Regions from separate parts of the Herminiimonas arsenitoxidans genome, predicted to be linked through region 4. Evidence: predicted binding sites of a transcription regulator. Region 4 holds the regulator's gene; each other region holds the start of a gene.
The links. The regulator sigma-54, encoded in region 4, starts transcription at its own class of promoters, with help from an activator protein. The targets are predictions, from matches to a motif close to TGGCANGNAANCTGCTTT.
Positions count from the first base shown of each region.

Region 1: the regulator sigma-54 is predicted to act here: its motif matches at 2,029-2,046, upstream of amt (ammonium transporter).
Region 2: the regulator sigma-54 is predicted to act here: its motif matches at 2,693-2,710, upstream of urtA (urea ABC transporter substrate-binding protein).
Region 3: the regulator sigma-54 is predicted to act here: its motif matches at 2,354-2,371, upstream of BQ6873_RS07820 (arsenate reductase (azurin) small subunit).

Region 1 is NZ_LT671418.1:1,812,555-1,816,843, reverse strand. It holds gene BQ6873_RS08595 (acyl-CoA dehydrogenase) at 1-92, shown strand, start outside; gene BQ6873_RS08590 (hypothetical protein) at 121-507, opposite strand; gene amt (ammonium transporter) at 504-1,961, opposite strand; gene BQ6873_RS08580 (TM2 domain-containing protein) at 2,196-2,546, opposite strand; gene rpsP (30S ribosomal protein S16) at 2,792-3,043, shown strand; gene rimM (ribosome maturation factor RimM) at 3,071-3,610, shown strand; gene trmD (tRNA (guanosine(37)-N1)-methyltransferase TrmD) at 3,637-4,289, shown strand, end outside.
Region 2 is NZ_LT671418.1:551,217-555,505, reverse strand. It holds gene BQ6873_RS02625 (DUF3300 domain-containing protein) at 1-1,461, shown strand, start outside; gene BQ6873_RS02620 (HD domain-containing protein) at 1,705-2,358, shown strand; gene urtA (urea ABC transporter substrate-binding protein) at 2,768-4,021, shown strand; gene urtB (urea ABC transporter permease subunit UrtB) at 4,181-4,289, shown strand, end outside.
Region 3 is NZ_LT671418.1:1,652,158-1,656,446, reverse strand. It holds gene BQ6873_RS07825 (arsenate reductase (azurin) large subunit) at 1-1,778, opposite strand, end outside; gene BQ6873_RS07820 (arsenate reductase (azurin) small subunit) at 1,797-2,318, opposite strand; gene BQ6873_RS07815 (substrate-binding domain-containing protein) at 2,495-3,454, shown strand; gene BQ6873_RS07810 (sensor histidine kinase) at 3,482-4,289, shown strand, end outside.
Region 4 is NZ_LT671418.1:2,828,512-2,832,800, forward strand. It holds gene BQ6873_RS13375 (pilus assembly protein) at 1-343, shown strand, start outside; gene BQ6873_RS13380 (energy transducer TonB) at 442-1,101, shown strand; gene hpf (ribosome hibernation-promoting factor, HPF/YfiA family) at 1,171-1,533, opposite strand; gene BQ6873_RS13390 (RNA polymerase factor sigma-54) at 1,637-3,106, opposite strand; gene lptB (LPS export ABC transporter ATP-binding protein) at 3,128-3,868, opposite strand; gene lptA (lipopolysaccharide transport periplasmic protein LptA) at 3,870-4,289, opposite strand, start outside.

The DNA of each region.
Region 1 (4,289 bases), 1.0 Mb from region 4:
CGGATTACTTTTTGTCGCAGGCTGCCGGTTATCGTAGCGCGATTATTGCCGGCAGCAGCGGTGTGTTGGCACTGGACGAGACGCAGTTCTGATTTGCGGCACAGTCTTGTTTGCGAGGAGTTAACGTAAGCGCCCGATATAGCCGCGATCGACTGGGTCGCTGATTTCTGGAGTCGCGGCTGGTGCCGTTGATGTGGCCGTCGGAGTTGATGTTGGCGGTGCTGGTTCCGCCAAGCGTGTCAGCAGTGGTTGTCTCGGTTCCGTGCGTACAAACAAGCCTTCTTCGCCGAAGAATACCTCCTGCAACTTCTGTCCTATGTCTTGTACGTCTTCGCTAGTTGAAAGAGACGCCATTTTCAACAGATAGCGACAATAAGCCGGATCGATACGCATGTATTCGATATCGATAACCCGGCCGCTTTGTCGCCGCAGATTCACATGCAATCTGCCCATCAGGGCAAAGGCATGCGTTTCCAGTTCGGCACGTGAGTGATGTTCATCCGTCATAGCACGTGCTCACCATGTTGTTCCAGATCCAGTCCTTCTATTTCAGCTTCCGGCGTGACGCGTAAGCCTACCAGTGCGCTGACGATGCCGAGAATAAGTGCGGTCATAACGGCCGAGAAAACCACGGTCACGATGACGCCGAATGCCTGATTGCCAAAGCTGCTTTGTGCACCGCCTATGCTTTGTACTGCGAATACGCCGGTCAGCAGTGCGCCGACTATGCCACCGATGGCATGTACGCCGAATACATCGAGTGAGTCGTCGTAACCGAGTTTTGATTTGAGCGTGGTCGCACCCCAGTAGCAGGCGAGGCCAGCGGCTGCACCTATGACCAGTGCGCCGGTAACGTCGACAAAGCCAGATGCCGGTGTGATGGCGACCAGGCCCGATACTGCGCCCGACACCAGGCCAAGTACTGATGGCTTGCCGCGTCGTATCCATTCGATAAACATCCACGACAGTGCACCGACAGCGGTCGCGATTTGCGTGACCAACATAGCCATACCGGCACGTCCATCTGCGGCAACTGCGGAGCCGGCGTTAAAGCCGAACCAGCCTACCCACAGCATGCAGGCGCCGATCACGGTCAGGACAAGATTGTGTGGCGGCATCGGTTCTTTACCAAAGCCCAGGCGCGGGCCGATGATGACGGCGGCAACCAGGCCGGAGACACCCGCATTGATATGCACCACGGTGCCGCCAGCAAAATCAAGTATGCCGCGTGCAGCCAGCCAGCCGCCCGGTTCCCATACCCAGTGCGCGACTGGTGCGTAGACAAAAATCGACCACAATGTGATGAACATCAGCAAGGCAGAGAACTTCATGCGTTCGGCAAAGGCGCCGGTAATCAGCGCCGGCGTAATGATGGCGAACGTCATCTGAAACATGATGAAGACGCTTTCCGGAATGGTCGGTGCGATTTCACTGACAGTGACCTTGCCAGCTTCCTTCATGAACTCCATGCCGTGCAACAGCACACGATCCAGTCCACCGATATAAGGCGAGCCGGGCGTGAATGCCAGGCTGTAACCGATGACGACCCAGATGACGGTGATCAGGCAAGTGATGACAAAGCTGTGCGCCATCGTCGCCAATACATTTTTCTTGCGCACCATGCCGGCGTAAAACAAGGCTAGGCCGGGTATCGTCATTAGCAAGACCAGTGCAGTCGCAGCCAAGACCCATGCGGTGTCGCCGGCGCTGATTTTGGAGGCATCGACCAGAGTGGGTTTGCTGAGTGGTTCTGCTGCAGTCGGTTCTGGCGCAGTAGTCGAAGCAGGTTCGACTATCATCGGCATCGTGAGCGGCGCTGCTTGTTGTGCTTCTTGGGGAGGGCTTTCGCTTGTGGCGGCGGGAGAACTTGCTTCCGATGGCGAAGATTGTGCCGAAGCAGTATTGAAGAGCAAGCCGGAAACCAGAACGGCTAACGCCAGCGTAGCGGATGCAGAACGCATAGTCATGAAACTCCCCTGATGACTTGAATTATTAAGCAGCGTGGCGATGCCACGCGCAGGTTTCATAAAAGCACTATGTGTGCCATGAGGAAATTCAAGTGAGGGAGCCCAGAACGGGCAGGTGACTCAGTTAACTGAATGCATACGGAGGTGAGTGCGCACTAGTGCTGCACATCGTGGTGAGACTCTTGCACTGCCGTGGGGCGGCGGTGCGAGGGACGGGGTGTAGCGGTGTTAACCGAGTGCGCCACCAGTCAGATATAGATCGAATCCACGGGCGATGGTGGCGATCAATGCGGTTGAGCCCAGGGCAAAAGTGACGACGACTAGCAGAATGTTGATCCAGCCTGAATTGGATGCGCGACCGGAATGCATATTGTGTTGTGCGTCCCATTTCTCATCCGGTGTCAGGCCGATGACCAAAGCGCCGATAAAACCGGCAAAAATGGATAGTGGTAATCCCAATAGATGTACCCAGGCCCAAATGTCTTTCTTGCCATAAAGATAAAAGCGATGGAGTCCTAGTCCGCCAAATATTGCCGCAAGGAAAGTGCTGAGGGTTTTATTCTTGTGTTGAGTGGGCATATTGCGTCTATTGGTAGGTAAAAAGAGGCTTTTATTGGCTGCGGACGGGCTTTTTGTCATGCGCTGAGTATTGTAAGGGCAGACTCCGCCATCGTTGCAATTACCTGTATTCGCCCTGAAAACGACAATCTTGCGTGATTTGTCGCATTGCTGTTGCCAAAGCTGGTGAATGAGGTTGCAGGTGCGGCGCTACTTGGGCTATAATTTGCGGCTTTTTCCGTGTTCAGACACTTTTTGGAAATATTATGGTCGTTATTCGTTTAGCTCGTGGTGGTGCAAAAAAGCGCCCTTTCTTTAACATTGTTGCTACAGATTCGCGCAATCGCCGCGATGGTCGCTTCATTGAACGCATCGGTTTTTACAACCCGGTAGCATCGGGCGCTGAAGAAAGCGTTCGCATTGTGCAAGACCGTCTGGCCTACTGGCAAGGCGTTGGCGCACAATTGTCGCCGACAGTTGCTCGTTTGGTAGCGCAAGCTGGCAAAGCAGCAGCTTAAGTTTTGTCGAATCAAACGGCATCGGGAATGAAAGTTCCTGAAGATTTGGTGCTGGTTGGTTACATCTCTGGTGCGTATGGATTGAATGGCTGGGTGCGGGTCAGACCCTATTCAGCCGATGCGGATGCATTGTTGAATGCCAAGACATGGTGGCTGGATAAGCCTGAATTCCATGACGTGGCGATGATGCAATCCAAGATTCATTCTGGCGATGTAGTCGCGCAGTTGATGGGTGTGGCCGGGCGAGATGCCGCGGAGGCGCTGAAAGGTGCAGCCGTGCAGATCCCGCGCAGTCATTTCCCGGCTCTGTCCGACAATGAATTTTACTGGGTCGATTTGATCGGCCTGGAAGTCGAGAATCTGCAGGGCGTACATCTGGGTCAGGTCAGCGACATGATGGACAACGGCGCGCATCCTATTTTGCGTGTGGCCGTACCACAGTCGACTGAAGTTACTGATGCCAAAGCTGCGCCGCAAGAGTTGCTGATCCCGTTCGTTGAGCAGTTTGTCATCACGGTTGATCGAACAGCAAAAAAAATTACGGTGGACTGGGGACTAGATTATTAGTCGCTTCGTTTTGAGGAGTGTGCGAGATGCAATTTGATGTCGTCACGCTGTTCCCTGAAATGTTCACAGCACTTACGCAGTCGGGTATTACACGACGCGCGTTTGAGCAAAAGAAATGTGCATTGTCTTTGTGGAATCCGCGCGATTTCACCAGCGATAAGCATCGTACCGTTGATGATCGTCCCTATGGTGGCGGTCCTGGCATGGTGATGATGGTTAAGCCGCTGGAGGCTGCTGTACAAGCAGCCAAGGCAAGGCAGACAGAACAAGGTTTGGTTGCACCCCGTGTTGTGTATTTGTCGCCGCAAGGCAAGGCATTGACACATGAACGCGTGATGCAACTGACGACAGAGCCAGGTTTGGTTTTGTTGTGCGGACGTTATGAAGCAGTAGACCAGCGCTTTCTGGATAGCTGCGTCGATGAAGAAATCAGCCTCGGCGATTTCGTCCTGTCAGGCGGTGAGATCCCGGCGATGGCATTGATGGATGCGGTAATTCGGCAATTGCCCGGTGTTTTGCATGATGATGCATCGGCAGTTGAAGACAGCTTTGTGAATGGCTTGCTTGATTGTCCGCATTACACGCGACCTGAAGTTTACGAAGGCACAGCGGTACCGGCAGTGTTGATGGGTGGCCATCATGTCGAGATCGAAAAATGGCGTCGTGAACGTGCACTGGA
Region 2 (4,289 bases), 2.3 Mb from region 4:
CCTGATCAAATTACCGCAGCCAATCAATGGCTAGGGCAAAACCCAACATTGAAAGGTGACGCATTGCAAAATGCGGCAAATCTGCAACCTTGGGACGTCAGCGTCAAATCATTGACCGCCTTCCCTGCCGTACTCGCGCAGATGGCAAATAACATCCAATGGACGACAGCGCTTGGCGAAGCCTATGCCAACGATCCTAACGATGTGATGAACGCCATACAGACTATGCGCTTGCGTGCGCAACAAGCCGGTAATCTTAAAAATTCTCAGCAAATGCGCGTGACATCCAACCCGCGTCCAGCACCACCGCCTGGCTACGCGGATGAATCAGGCTATTCGGTCATAGCGCCACCATCGCAAACCATCGTGATTGAATCAGCGCAACCGGATATGGTCTATGTGCCTCATTACAATCCTGCGGTTGTCTATGGCGCGCCGATTCCTGTTTATCCAAGTTACGCGTACAACCCTGGCTACAGCTCCGGCAACTTGATCACGACCGGCATCATCTCCTTCGGCATTGGCATCCTGGTTGGCAATGCCATCAGCCATCATGATGGCTGGGGCTGGCATTCCTGGGGCATGAACTGGGGCGGTCGCGGCCCTGGTTCCGGTCCGGATTATGGTGGTGGCAATGGCTGGAATCGCCCCGCTGTGACCTATAACAATTCGACCTATATAACGAAATCGACGACCATCATTAACCGCAACAATAATTCTTCACACATCACCAACAACTTTGGTGGACCGAACAACAATGTTCCTGCAGTCAACAATAATGCAAGTCGTCCTAACTTCAGCGGTGGTGCACAGAATGTTCATCCGCAAAACTTTGGCACGCATACGCAACCGCAAAACGGCCCCATGACCATGCCGCACTTCAATGCTGCTGATACACATCAAGGTGCACGTCCAGCACAGACTGGACCTGGCCCGCAGCACAATACAAACACGCTACATTCAGCACAAACGCGAGATGTGCCACCGCATGCCAATAATCGCGGCGTTGAACGTCCTCAGTCCGAAACCGGACAACGCCTGAATTCCACTGGGTTCCAGCATTCAAACGGACAGCAACATACCTTGAGTACAGAGAACAGACAGCAAAATCCTGTGCATACGGCGCCTTCGCCAAATACGCTGCGTTCGACTGGTGGTCAACAAAACGAGATGCACCAACAGCAACATATGGAGAGAGAAAACAGAGCTGTGCGCTCTAACCCTGAACCGCAGGTCAGACCGCAAATGCAACAGCAACAGCAACAGCAGCAACAATTTCATCCACAAGTGCAGCAACACTCTGCACAGCAACAACCACGTCCAGAACAATCACGTCCACAACCGCAGCCGCAGCATATGCAGGCACCACATCCACAAGCTCAACAGCCCCATCCACAGACTCAACAGCATGCGCAAGAACGCCCGCATCCTGCTAAACAAGAAGAGCGAAAAGAACGCTAAAGTACTTGGACCAAATCAGACGGCACCCGCCGTCTGATTTTTTAGTTCGTTTCCAATTCAGTCTTGCACTCAACAGTCAATTTCTCCGCAAGTAAATGCCGCTAACACTTGCGTATCGCAAGCTGGCCAATACTCTCCAATACAGTGTGATGCTGCTGGTATCATGCTTAGCCATCAGCTTTCAGAGTCGATACAAAAGAAGCCTCTCGTATCCGCACTCAGCCATCACGACAACTACACAATATGAATCTCGCATCCCATACATGGCAGCAGCGTTTTATTACGCTAGCCACAGAAGCCGCCGGGAACGACGGCGCGCATGACATCAATCATTTGCACAGAGTCTGGCAAACCGCACAAACGCTGCTGACCGACCATCCGGAAGCAGATGCGCTCGTCGTACAAGCGGCGTGCTATCTGCATGATTTAGTTAATCTGGCCAAGAATGATCCTGATCGCCATCTGGCATCACGACAAGCCGCGCAACTCGCCTGCCGTCAATTGGAGGCGATGAATTTCCCATCGGATAAATTGGCACCTCTTGCGCACGCCATTGAAGCGCACAGTTTTTCTGCCAACATCACACCACTCACGATAGAAGCGCGCATCGTGCAGGATGCCGACAGGCTCGATGCCTTGGGTGCAGTTGGATTGGCGCGACTGTTTTACATCGCTGGTCGCATGGGTAGCGAGCTTGCGCATTCTGATGATCCGATTGGATCTCGACGCGAACTGGATGACAGGCGTTATGCGCTGGATCACATCGAAGTCAAGCTGGCCAAACTTCCTGCCAGCATGCAAACCGATGCCGGTCGCAAATTGGGTGAACAACGATTGGAATGGATATATGACTTCCGCGATACCTTCATTGCCGAATGGGGCACGCAGAATACGTGATCCAGCATCGATATGGCAGATAGATAAGGCTTTATTACACGCACCACTTTGACGCCTGATGCGTTGCTGGCATTGATTATGCGGTTGCTGTGTCTATCTGCAACGGTGCAAATTCTTGTCCAAAATTTCACAAAAAGTTAACGCACATCAATTTCCCTCTCTAAAAAGCACCCCTGCATACGTACGCCCAAATATGCGCCCCATTTAAGGGCGCATTTATTTTACCCGCACCATTGCCACATTGATCATCACCTAAACGGTGCGTGCAATGCATGTCGCTTGCTCCAAATCTTGTAAATCAGGGCTAACCGGCATCTTTGCTGCTCCCGGCAATTGGCATGCATTCTGCTAAAGCAACAAGGCGGTTCGTTACTCTCATTGATTCTTCCTTTCACTGTAGGAGCACTTCATGTCACGTCGCACTATCCTAAAAGCAACAGCACTTGGCGCGTTCACACTAGCAGCTTCTTCCTGGCTTCCCACCGCTTTTGCCGCTGACACTATCAAGGTCGGCATCCTGCATTCGCTCTCCGGCACCATGGCCATCTCCGAAACCTCGTTGAAAGACGTGGCGCTGATGACGATCGATGAAATCAATGCCAATGGCGGCGTCATGGGCAAGAAGCTGGAAGCTGTCATCGTTGATCCAGCATCCAACTGGCCTTTGTTCGCGGAAAAAGCACGACAGTTGATCTCGCAAGACAAGGTATCCGTCGTCTTCGGTTGCTGGACTTCGGTTTCACGCAAATCTGTACTGCCAGTCTTCAAGGAACTCAACAGCCTGCTGTTCTACCCAGTTCAATACGAAGGTGAAGAACTCGAGAAAAACGTCTTCTACACCGGCGCAGCACCTAATCAGCAAGCCATCCCCGCTACCGAATACCTGATGTCGAAAGAAGGCGGCGGCGCCAAGCGCTTCGTCCTGCTCGGTACTGACTATGTCTACCCACGCACTACCAACAAGATTCTACGTTCCTTCCTGCATAGCAAAGGTGTGAAGGATGCCGATATCGATGAGGTCTACACACCGTTCGGCCACTCCGATTACCAAACCATCGTCGCCAACATCAAGAAGTTCGCAGCAGGCGGCAAGACAGCGGTCATCTCCACCATCAATGGCGACTCCAACGTGCCTTTCTACAAGGAATTGGGTAATGCAGGCTTGAAAGCGACCGACGTTCCTGTCGTTGCATTCTCGGTCGGTGAAGAAGAATTGCGCGGCGTCGATACCAAACCACTGGTCGGCCATCTGGCAGCATGGAACTACTTTGAATCGGTGAAGAATCCAGTCAATGCAGCCTTCATCAAAAAATGGAAAGCCTATGCAGTAGCGAAAAAACTGCCTAACGCAAACACGGTAGTGACCAACGATCCGATGGAAGCAACCTACGTCGGCCTCTATATGTGGAAGCAAGCAGTAGAAAAAGCCAAGTCCACCGATACCGACAAAGTGATCGCAGCAATGGCTGGCCAAACCTTCAAGGCACCATCCGGCTACACACTGGAAATGGACAAAACCAATCACCACTTGCACAAACCAGTGATGATCGGCGAGATCAAGGCTGATGGTCAGTTCAACGTAGTGAATAAAACCAAAACCACCATCCGTGCGCAACCTTGGAGCCCATACATTCCAGGTAACGAGTCCAAGCAAAAGTTGTAATCGACGCCAACGGTTGCAGAGCAACCGTGTCTAGCAAGTAGGTATTGCGCCGGATGATTGTTATCCATCCGGTGCAATACATCTCATACCTGACGCATTCCGCACTGATCTCACGATCCGCGGCCAGGACATTCCGTCTTGCTACACCATGAAAAAACCATGAGACTGTTCTCCAGAATTCTCGCTACCGGCTTGCTCAGTGCCTGGTTATGCATGCAAGCGATCAGCGCGTATGCAGCCATCGATCCAGCCTTGCTCAAGCCGCTGG
Region 3 (4,289 bases), 1.2 Mb from region 4:
AAGCCAGAAAAACGCTTGGCCATGTCAGGTTTGCCTTCGGCTTCGTACATCGCCTTGAGCGTATTAGCGGCCTTTGCAGCAATCAGGCAATCCGGTAACGCATCACCCGGCGCATCCATGAATTTTTCTGACAGACGCATGCGACGTTCGCCATTCATCGATGTGAGATTCATTTCGCCTGGATGCGCTGCCGGCAACATGAGGTGAGCAGCTTCAGATAACTTGGTAGGATAAAGATTGATACTGGTTACAAACAGACCGCCTTTGCTAGTCGCGTCGTAGATGATGTCAACCATCTCCGCTGCAGAGGCACCGCGAGCTTTACTCATTGCGTCCTTGACGATCTGACTTCGACGCAGGCTCACTTCACGCAAAGCTTGGGCATTGTTGCTTGTCTGGAAGTTGTTGCAGCCCCACCAGGTCATCATCCGTCCTTTACCTTGGATGATTTCTTGATCAACGTATATTTTTTCTCCTGTTGGATGTGGAGGGCGTACATATCCTTCTTGATGTCCACCCATGCGCACACAACCGGTGCCACGACGACCGACATTCTGAGTAGCAATCACCAAATCCAATAGTGATGATTGAATGTTGTAATTATCATTGCCCCAGATAATGCCTTTTTCGTATGCGTGCATAGTGCGTGGCATTTTCCCTGGCGCTTTCGGTTTGTATGACCACTCGGCAGCTTGACGTAATTTGTCTTCTGATACGCCGGTAATGCGGCTGCAATCAGCCAGGCTCATCTGGTTAGTCTTGACTGCATCTTCAAAGCCAACAGTATGTTGCGCAATAAATTCCTTGGCGACCCAACCCTGCTGAACAACGTAGGTCAGAAGGCCATTGAAAAGTGCGACATCGGTTCCGGGATTGATATCGAGATGCAGTACTCGATCTTTTGCAGTTTGCTCGGCAATCGCGATCGAAGTAGTCCGTCGAGGATCGACAAAAATCATACGTCCAGGACCAACAGGCTCTCCTGCAAACCATTGTTTCTTTTTCTCTTCTGTAGAGCCGTTCAGATTCGGCAGCCAATGATTCAGGAAATAGTTGGTTTGCGTTTCGTAGGGGTTGTTTCCGATCGACCAAATAACGTCGGCTACTTGCGCGTCTTCATAGCTGTTATTCAATTCGCCAATGCCCATTTCACGCGTTGCATGGCACTCGGAATTGTAGGCGGGTCGATTATGGATGCGGACAGTTGGAGTCTGAATAGCACTAAACATCAACTTGCCTGAACCCCAAGTGTTTTCAAAGCCACCACCTGCACCACCATGATCGAATGTCGCAAACATGATGTCGCGTACATTTCCCTGATCAAGAATCTTCTTGGTAAGTCCCGCGTAGATGGCCATTGCATGGTCCCACGACGTGTCAAGCCATTGATCACCAGCATAAAAACGCGGGTACATCAACCGGTCCGCGGTGATGCCATCGGCTGCATACATATATCCAGCCATTTTTCCGCCTCGGGTAGAGCTTAGTCCTTGATTCACTACGCACTCTTTATCAGGAATGATCATGATATTGGAGCGCTTGCCATTTTTCGCTGTAATGACATTGGTCATCGCCGGTGTTAGCGTGGTCGCAAAAGGCGGTAACTGTTTTGTGAAATCTAAGCCAAGTGCATTTTGGTTTGCGGCACGGCCACCTTCTTTGTTTTCATCCCACTTATAGACATGGTATCCACAACCGACAATGCAGAAATGACAGGTCATATTTGTCTTCTGCGCGTTGACGGGAGGTAAAGCCACGCGGTCTCGATTTTTACTCATGATAATGATCTCCCTATTTCACAGAATGTTGGATTGACGGCCATAAATCAGGCCGGTCACGCCAATTGCGGTGACGGTGTCATTCGCAGCGTTGTAGCTAAGTTGAATTTGAGGAAGATTTTCGGTTGCTTGCCCACACACCATCTGTCCATGGTTATCAGGATCGAAGATTGAGAAATGACATGGACACTTGAATGTCTTAGCGCTAGTGTCATAAGAGACAGGGCATCCCATATGAGTACATAAAATGCTATGCGCAACAATGTCGTTATTTGGGCCCACGCCACCAGGTGTTGGCTGGCCCATTTTGATAGCTACGCAAGGTGACGATGCATCTGGATAATTAAAACTGACTGGAGCATCTACCTTCAGTCCCTTTGCTTTAGCGACAACTGCAGTTGGATAAGGCAAGGTTGTCGCACCGACGTTTAGTTTAGCAGGAGCCGCGTTTGCATTTCCACTCACGAGCCCCGCACCAGCAACCGCTGCTGACGATCCTGCAATTTTCAAGAAATTGCGCCGACTAGTTTGATGTTCCATGAATCATGTCTCCGTTTTTATAATGTGGACATGTATTCGCAAGCACCATGCCAACTGACTTAACGAGCTAAGTGTTTGATTTAATTTGTTTGGTGCGGTGCATGAAAATTTGCGGCGTTACGATATGGTTACGTCGCGTTCCTATTTGGTAACACGACTGTAGCCAAAGGCTATTCATGGAGATAGTTTTCTCTCCCGATAATAATCGCGCGACGAAATTCATAGGCTATAGTATGTTTCCCAAGTTGCTTGTGTCTGGATTTCGTAACGTGAGTGCCTATACCCTTCGGTTGCAACGTCGACGCGTGCTTACAGGAATAGCTGGGCTCGTTACTGTTAGTTTAGTTACTCCAGTTAACGCAGCTCAGCCTATAAGAATTGGGTTAACTCCAGTATTCCTAGATGAACGCTCTGGATTTTTGGCGCGTTTTCGTGATCACTTAGAAAGCGTGTTGGGAAGACCAGTAGTATTTGTGCAGCGACGCAGCTACGCCGATATCGTGGAGCAATTACTTAATGGACGCCTTGCAGCGGCATGGCTCTGTGGTTACCCATTCGTTCGTTACCGGGCACAGATGCAACTGATCGCAGTACCCGTTTATGAGGGAACACCGACCTATCATGCCTACATAATTACCGGACCTACTTCTAAGGGAATCAAAAAATTTGCAGACTTGAAAAGTAAGGTCTTCGCATATTCCGACCCCTTGTCTAACTCCGGATTTTTATATGCACAGGATTGCTTGAATGATCTTGGGCAACGTGACAGCACATTCTTCAGGAAATCATTTTTTGCGTTTGGCCATCAAAATGTAATTACCGCAGTGTCATCTGGATTAGCTGATGCCGGCGCCGTAGACGGGTACGTGTGGGATAGCGTAAATGAACTCACACCTGAGGCCACAATCAACACGCGCATTCTCAAAAAATCTGAGATGTTTGGCTTTCCACCGTTCGTATGTACCAAAAATATCGACCCTGTCGTACTGACAAGTTTGCGTGGCGCGTTGATAGAAATGAATCAAACTGAGGCAGGCAGGCAGCTCCTGGCGGAGCTTCGATTGGACAAATTTATTTCAGGTCGACCTGCGATGTTCGATGGCATTGCCGCCATGATGAAGCGCGTAGGTCGCTAGCAAGCTGCAACTAAAACGAGTATAGCCATGCGACTGGATCAATTTTCTTATTTAATTAAGGTTCCGCTCGCGCTATGCGTTGTGAGTGTGGCGTCCGCGTTTGGCATCTTTATGGTGACCTATTATTTGCTCGCGTCTTATATAGGAGCTGAATCCATGACGCGGGTACAGCAAATTTCTAGCACCCTAGCAACCTCAGCGCGCGGTGCGATTGGACGCGAAGAAATATGGGACATCTACCAACAAATCAACGCAGCCGTTGCCCAGGATTCAAGTACCGAAATCGTAGTTATCAGCAAAGATAACATTCCATTAGTTGCCTCGGACCCTATCAAATATCCTGTTTCCGGATCCAGAGATCATTTACCGTCCTCTCTACTTCTATTGTCAGAACAAGCAAGACGAGAGGGACTAAGCCATCGTATCTTTTCGCTTGGTGGTCACGATGATGAAATGGTCTATGGTGCTGCAACAATGGCAGTGTCAGAAGATGGTGATCCACTCGCGACAGTTGTTGTCTATTCGCGGAAGGATGCCACTCTTCCCAAATTACGTGATTTGTTGTTTAGAGTGCTAGGTTATGGAACGCTCGCGCTAGCATTTGTCATTCCGTTTGGGTGGTGGTTGGGGCGTAAATTAGTCAGTCCACTTAATCGTTTGCGAACGGCTATGGCTACGATTGAAGAAAACGATAGTTTGAGTCGTAACAGCATGAAGTTAGACGGAGCTGGTACTGATGAAATTAGTCAATTAACTAAACAGTTTATTTCGATGCATGCCGAATTGCATCGCTCACGCGATCTGGAAATGCAGATGCAAATTGCAGAGCGAATGG
Region 4 (4,289 bases):
TACGACGATCACGCCACAGGCGTCTAATGCCAATGCATGTGGAGTGGAAACCGGTACTGCGGCCAGTTTCCTTTATTCACTGGATTATCTAACCGGCGGCCCTGTCTTCGGCGCAAACAACGTCAGCGGTATAAGTCTTGGATCCGGTCTTGTCACAAGGCCAGTAGTGATCGTGTTGTCTGACGGTACAGTTAGAGTTTTGATCAGGACATCAGGGACGGCGATTAATTCGGATCCAAATAGCACAGATCTTGCCGGAGGAGAGAGTAAGACTCCACCTATTCCACCCCCACCTAATGCTGGGACGAGACGGGTTTCGTGGCGTGTATTAAGTACTCAATAGCAGCAAGTTGGATGATGGAATGAATGTGTTATTTCATCATCCTGAGTATGACTTAGAGATAATTTTTCATATAAATTTTGCAAAACCAGTCTCCTCATTTGTTGGCATTGCTATTGTCGATAACAGCTCATCTTGGAGCTGGTTTTATCCTCGCTAATGGTGCATCTATCACTGAGGAAAGCGCTGCGTATCAGCGAGATACGGGAGTGCCAACGTGGACAGATATGGAAATGGTTGATGGCGGGGTCAAGCGCCAGCAGCTAGTAGTTGTCGACTTGGGGCAAACAAGTGCGACAGTAGATCTCGCAAAGTCGATGCCTGTAGAGAACGAAGAATATTCCGTGAAATCTATGGACGGGTTTAGTAAATCACTTCAAATGATTGTGGGGAAACAGAGCGAAGAGCTTTCTACCTCACCTATTGTGACGTTGCCTGAGCCGTATTATTTTCAAGTAAATGAGTTAACTGAGAGGCCTAATGTTTTGCTGGATATTTCACCTGATCTAGCTTTCTTTTTGCCAAATGGCTTGTCGCAAGTTGCAATACTGCGATTACTGATAAATGAGTACGGCGATATTGATCAGGTTGCTATAGAAAATTCTGTCCTCTCCGCTCAAACTCAAGATTTAGTACGTGATGCGTTTGCCAAAATCAAATTTTCACCTGGGAAAATTAATGAGGTCCCTGTCAAAAGCCAATTGAAAATTGAAGTCATATTGGAAGGCGCAGATAAACCGATATTAGAAAGTATCAAATAGTCGACGATGTACGTAAAAAAGGGCGCAAACTGCGCCCTTCATTTCATCTGACCGATTTGCTCGGTCTATCTATGCACCTGAGGGTGCAACAACATCGGACTCATCCGGCAATCGTTTGATCGCTTCGTGTTGATGGTCTTGTTGCTTGGTTTTATATTTGATCACTTGGCGATCGAGTTTGTCGATCAGCGTATCGATGGCAGCGTATAAATTATCTGCGATGCTTTCCGCATGCAGATCCTTGCCTCTCACGCGCAAGTTTATTTCTGCTTTTTGGCGTTTTTCTTTTTCGGGAAGATTGTCTACAGTCAGGATGACTGCGATATCGATAACGTGATCAAAATGACGTTTGATGCGCTCCAATTTACCTTGTACATATTCGCGGATGGCGGGGGTTAATTCGAGGTGATGTCCACTGATTGTGAGATTCATACAGTGCTCCTATGGCAGATCACTGGAGGTTCGGGCGCGTCTTGTTATCTGACTACGCTGAACACAGCAACGTATAACAACAAAAAACTACTCAGGACGATATCTACAACGACTTGCGCAGATTGACCGGTGGAATCTTCAAGGCTTCACGATATTTTGCGACGGTCCGTCTTGCTACCACCATGCCTTGTTCTGCCAGCATGTCGGCAATCTTGCTATCAGAGAATGGAATTTTCGGGTCTTCGGCTCCTATCAATTGTTTGATCAGTGCCCGTATCGCAGTTGATGACGCTTCGCCACCAGCTTCTGTTGCGACATGGCTGCCGAAAAAATATTTCAATTCGAACATCCCGTGTGGGGTGAGCATGTACTTCTGGGTGGTTACACGTGAAATAGTACTCTCGTGTAAACCCAGTGTATCAGCTATTTCACGTAAAACAAGCGGTCGCATGGCAACTGCACCATGTGAAAAAAAGTTTTTTTGCCGCTCTACAATTGCCTGTGCGACACGAAGGATGGTGTCGAAGCGCTGGCGCATGTTTTTGATTAGCCATTTAGCCTCTTGCAGCTGGGAACCAAGCGATCCTTCGCCCTTGCTTTGCTTCAAAATGTTGGCATACATGCTATTAACGCGCAGGCGCGGCATGACGTCGTGATTGAGCATGACTTGCCAGCCATTGCGCGTGCGTTTGACGATGACGTCCGGCACCACATAATCCGATGTATCGGTGGCGAAGATCGAACCTGGGTGCGGATTGCATTGCTTGATGATGACTTGTGCTTCGCGCAGATCTTCATCGTCGCAATCGAGTGCCTTGCGCAGCTTGTTGAAGTCGCGTTGCGCAAATAGGGGGAGATGATTTTCCACAATGGCGAGTGCCATGCGGCGCGTCACCATCGCCACTTTCGGGAAGCGCTTGATTTGCAATGCAAGACATTCAGAAGCATTGCGCGCACCGACGCCGGCTGGATCGAAGCTTTGCAGCAGATTCAAGGCGATCTGCAATTCTTCCAGTTCGATCTCTAGTTCTTCTGGCAGGCGTGCGTGAATTTCTTCCAGCTCTTCTTCCAGATAGCCGTTGTCGTTCAGTGCATCGATGATGAGTTCAAGCAAGGCGCGGTCGCGTCGTTCGCGTACGGTGACGCGCATCTGTTCCAGCAAGTGTTCGCGCAGTGTGGTCTCGTGCGCTTCCAGTTGCGGACGGGCGTCGTCATCTTCCGGTGCCTTCGATGTGCGTGCGACATCGTCAAAGCTCCATTCGCTTTCAGCGCTGGAAGCTTCTGGTAAATCGGGTGCGTCGAATGTTGTTTCACTCTCGGGCGTTTGGGCGTTGGCTTCGACGCTGGCGCCTTCCGGTGTGGTGCCGTTTGCACCGATGGCACCGTCAGCCAGCAAGCGTATCGCATGATCGAGCGGATCATCGGTACGCTCCAGCATCGGATTGTCGGCCAGGATCTGTTCCAGTTCCTGATGCAATTCAAGAGTCGACAACTGCAACAAGCGTATCGATTGTTGTAGTTGTGGCGTTAAGGCCAGATGTTGCGAGACTCGTAATTGCAGGGATTGCTTCATAGACTTTTTTCTCTTCCGCGCTTACATGCGGAAGTGTTCGCCCAGGTAGACGCGACGCACCGATTCGTTGGCAATGATGTCGTCAGGTCGTCCACTGGCCAATACTGCGCCCTGGTTAATGATGTAAGCGCGATCACAGATACCCAATGTTTCGCGCACATTGTGATCAGTGATGAGTACGCCGATGCCACGTTCCTTCAGGAAGCGCACGATACGTTGAATTTCAATCACGGCGATCGGATCGACGCCGGCAAACGGTTCGTCGAGTAGCACGAAGCGTGGATTGGTTGCCAGTGCACGTGCGATTTCAACGCGACGGCGTTCGCCACCTGATAAGGACAGTGCCTGATTTTCGCGCAGCTTTTCAATTTGCAGATCAGCCAGCAGTGTGTCGAGGCGCTCTTCAATTTGCGAGCTGTTTAATGCTTTGCCATTGGGGCGTTGCAATTCGAGTACTGCGCGTATATTGTCTTCGACGCTCAACTTGCGGAATACCGATGCTTCCTGCGGCAGATAAGACAAGCCGAGTTGCGCGCGTTTGTGGATAGGCAGGCGCGAGATGTCGACACCATCCAGTTCAATGCGGCCGGCATCGGATGGTACCAATCCGACGATCATGTAAAACGATGTGGTTTTGCCGGCACCATTCGGGCCGAGTAGACCAACGACTTCGCCGCTTTCAACTTGCAAGGCGACATCGCGCACAACCTGGCGCGCGCCATAGCTTTTTTGCAGTCCGTTAACAATCAGCTTGCTCGACATCTTATTTTGCCTTTGTATCAGCGGCGCGTGGCTGGATCACGGCCTTGATGCGTCCGGCGCCTTGTTTGCTGTCGCCGGATGCAGTGTTATTGACGGTGAAGAATTCAGCGCGGGTATCGTAGGAAATGAACTCGCCTTCGACTTCATCCGTCGGTTTGCCATTTTCCAGGCGACGCATGCGTGCCTTGGAAAACAGCTTCATGATCTCGGCCTTGTCGTCATACTCGATGCGTTCGGCTTGACCATCTATCCATTGATCCGGACCGCCATCGCGTTTCTGGCGAAAAGTTGCCAAGCCACCAGGTGGCGCGTACAGCGTGATGAACTGATAGCCGGCAGGATCTTGTTTCACGACCATTTTGTTGGCCTTCATCAAGATAGTGCCGCGCGTCAGAACGACGTTGCCGGTGAAGGTATTGAT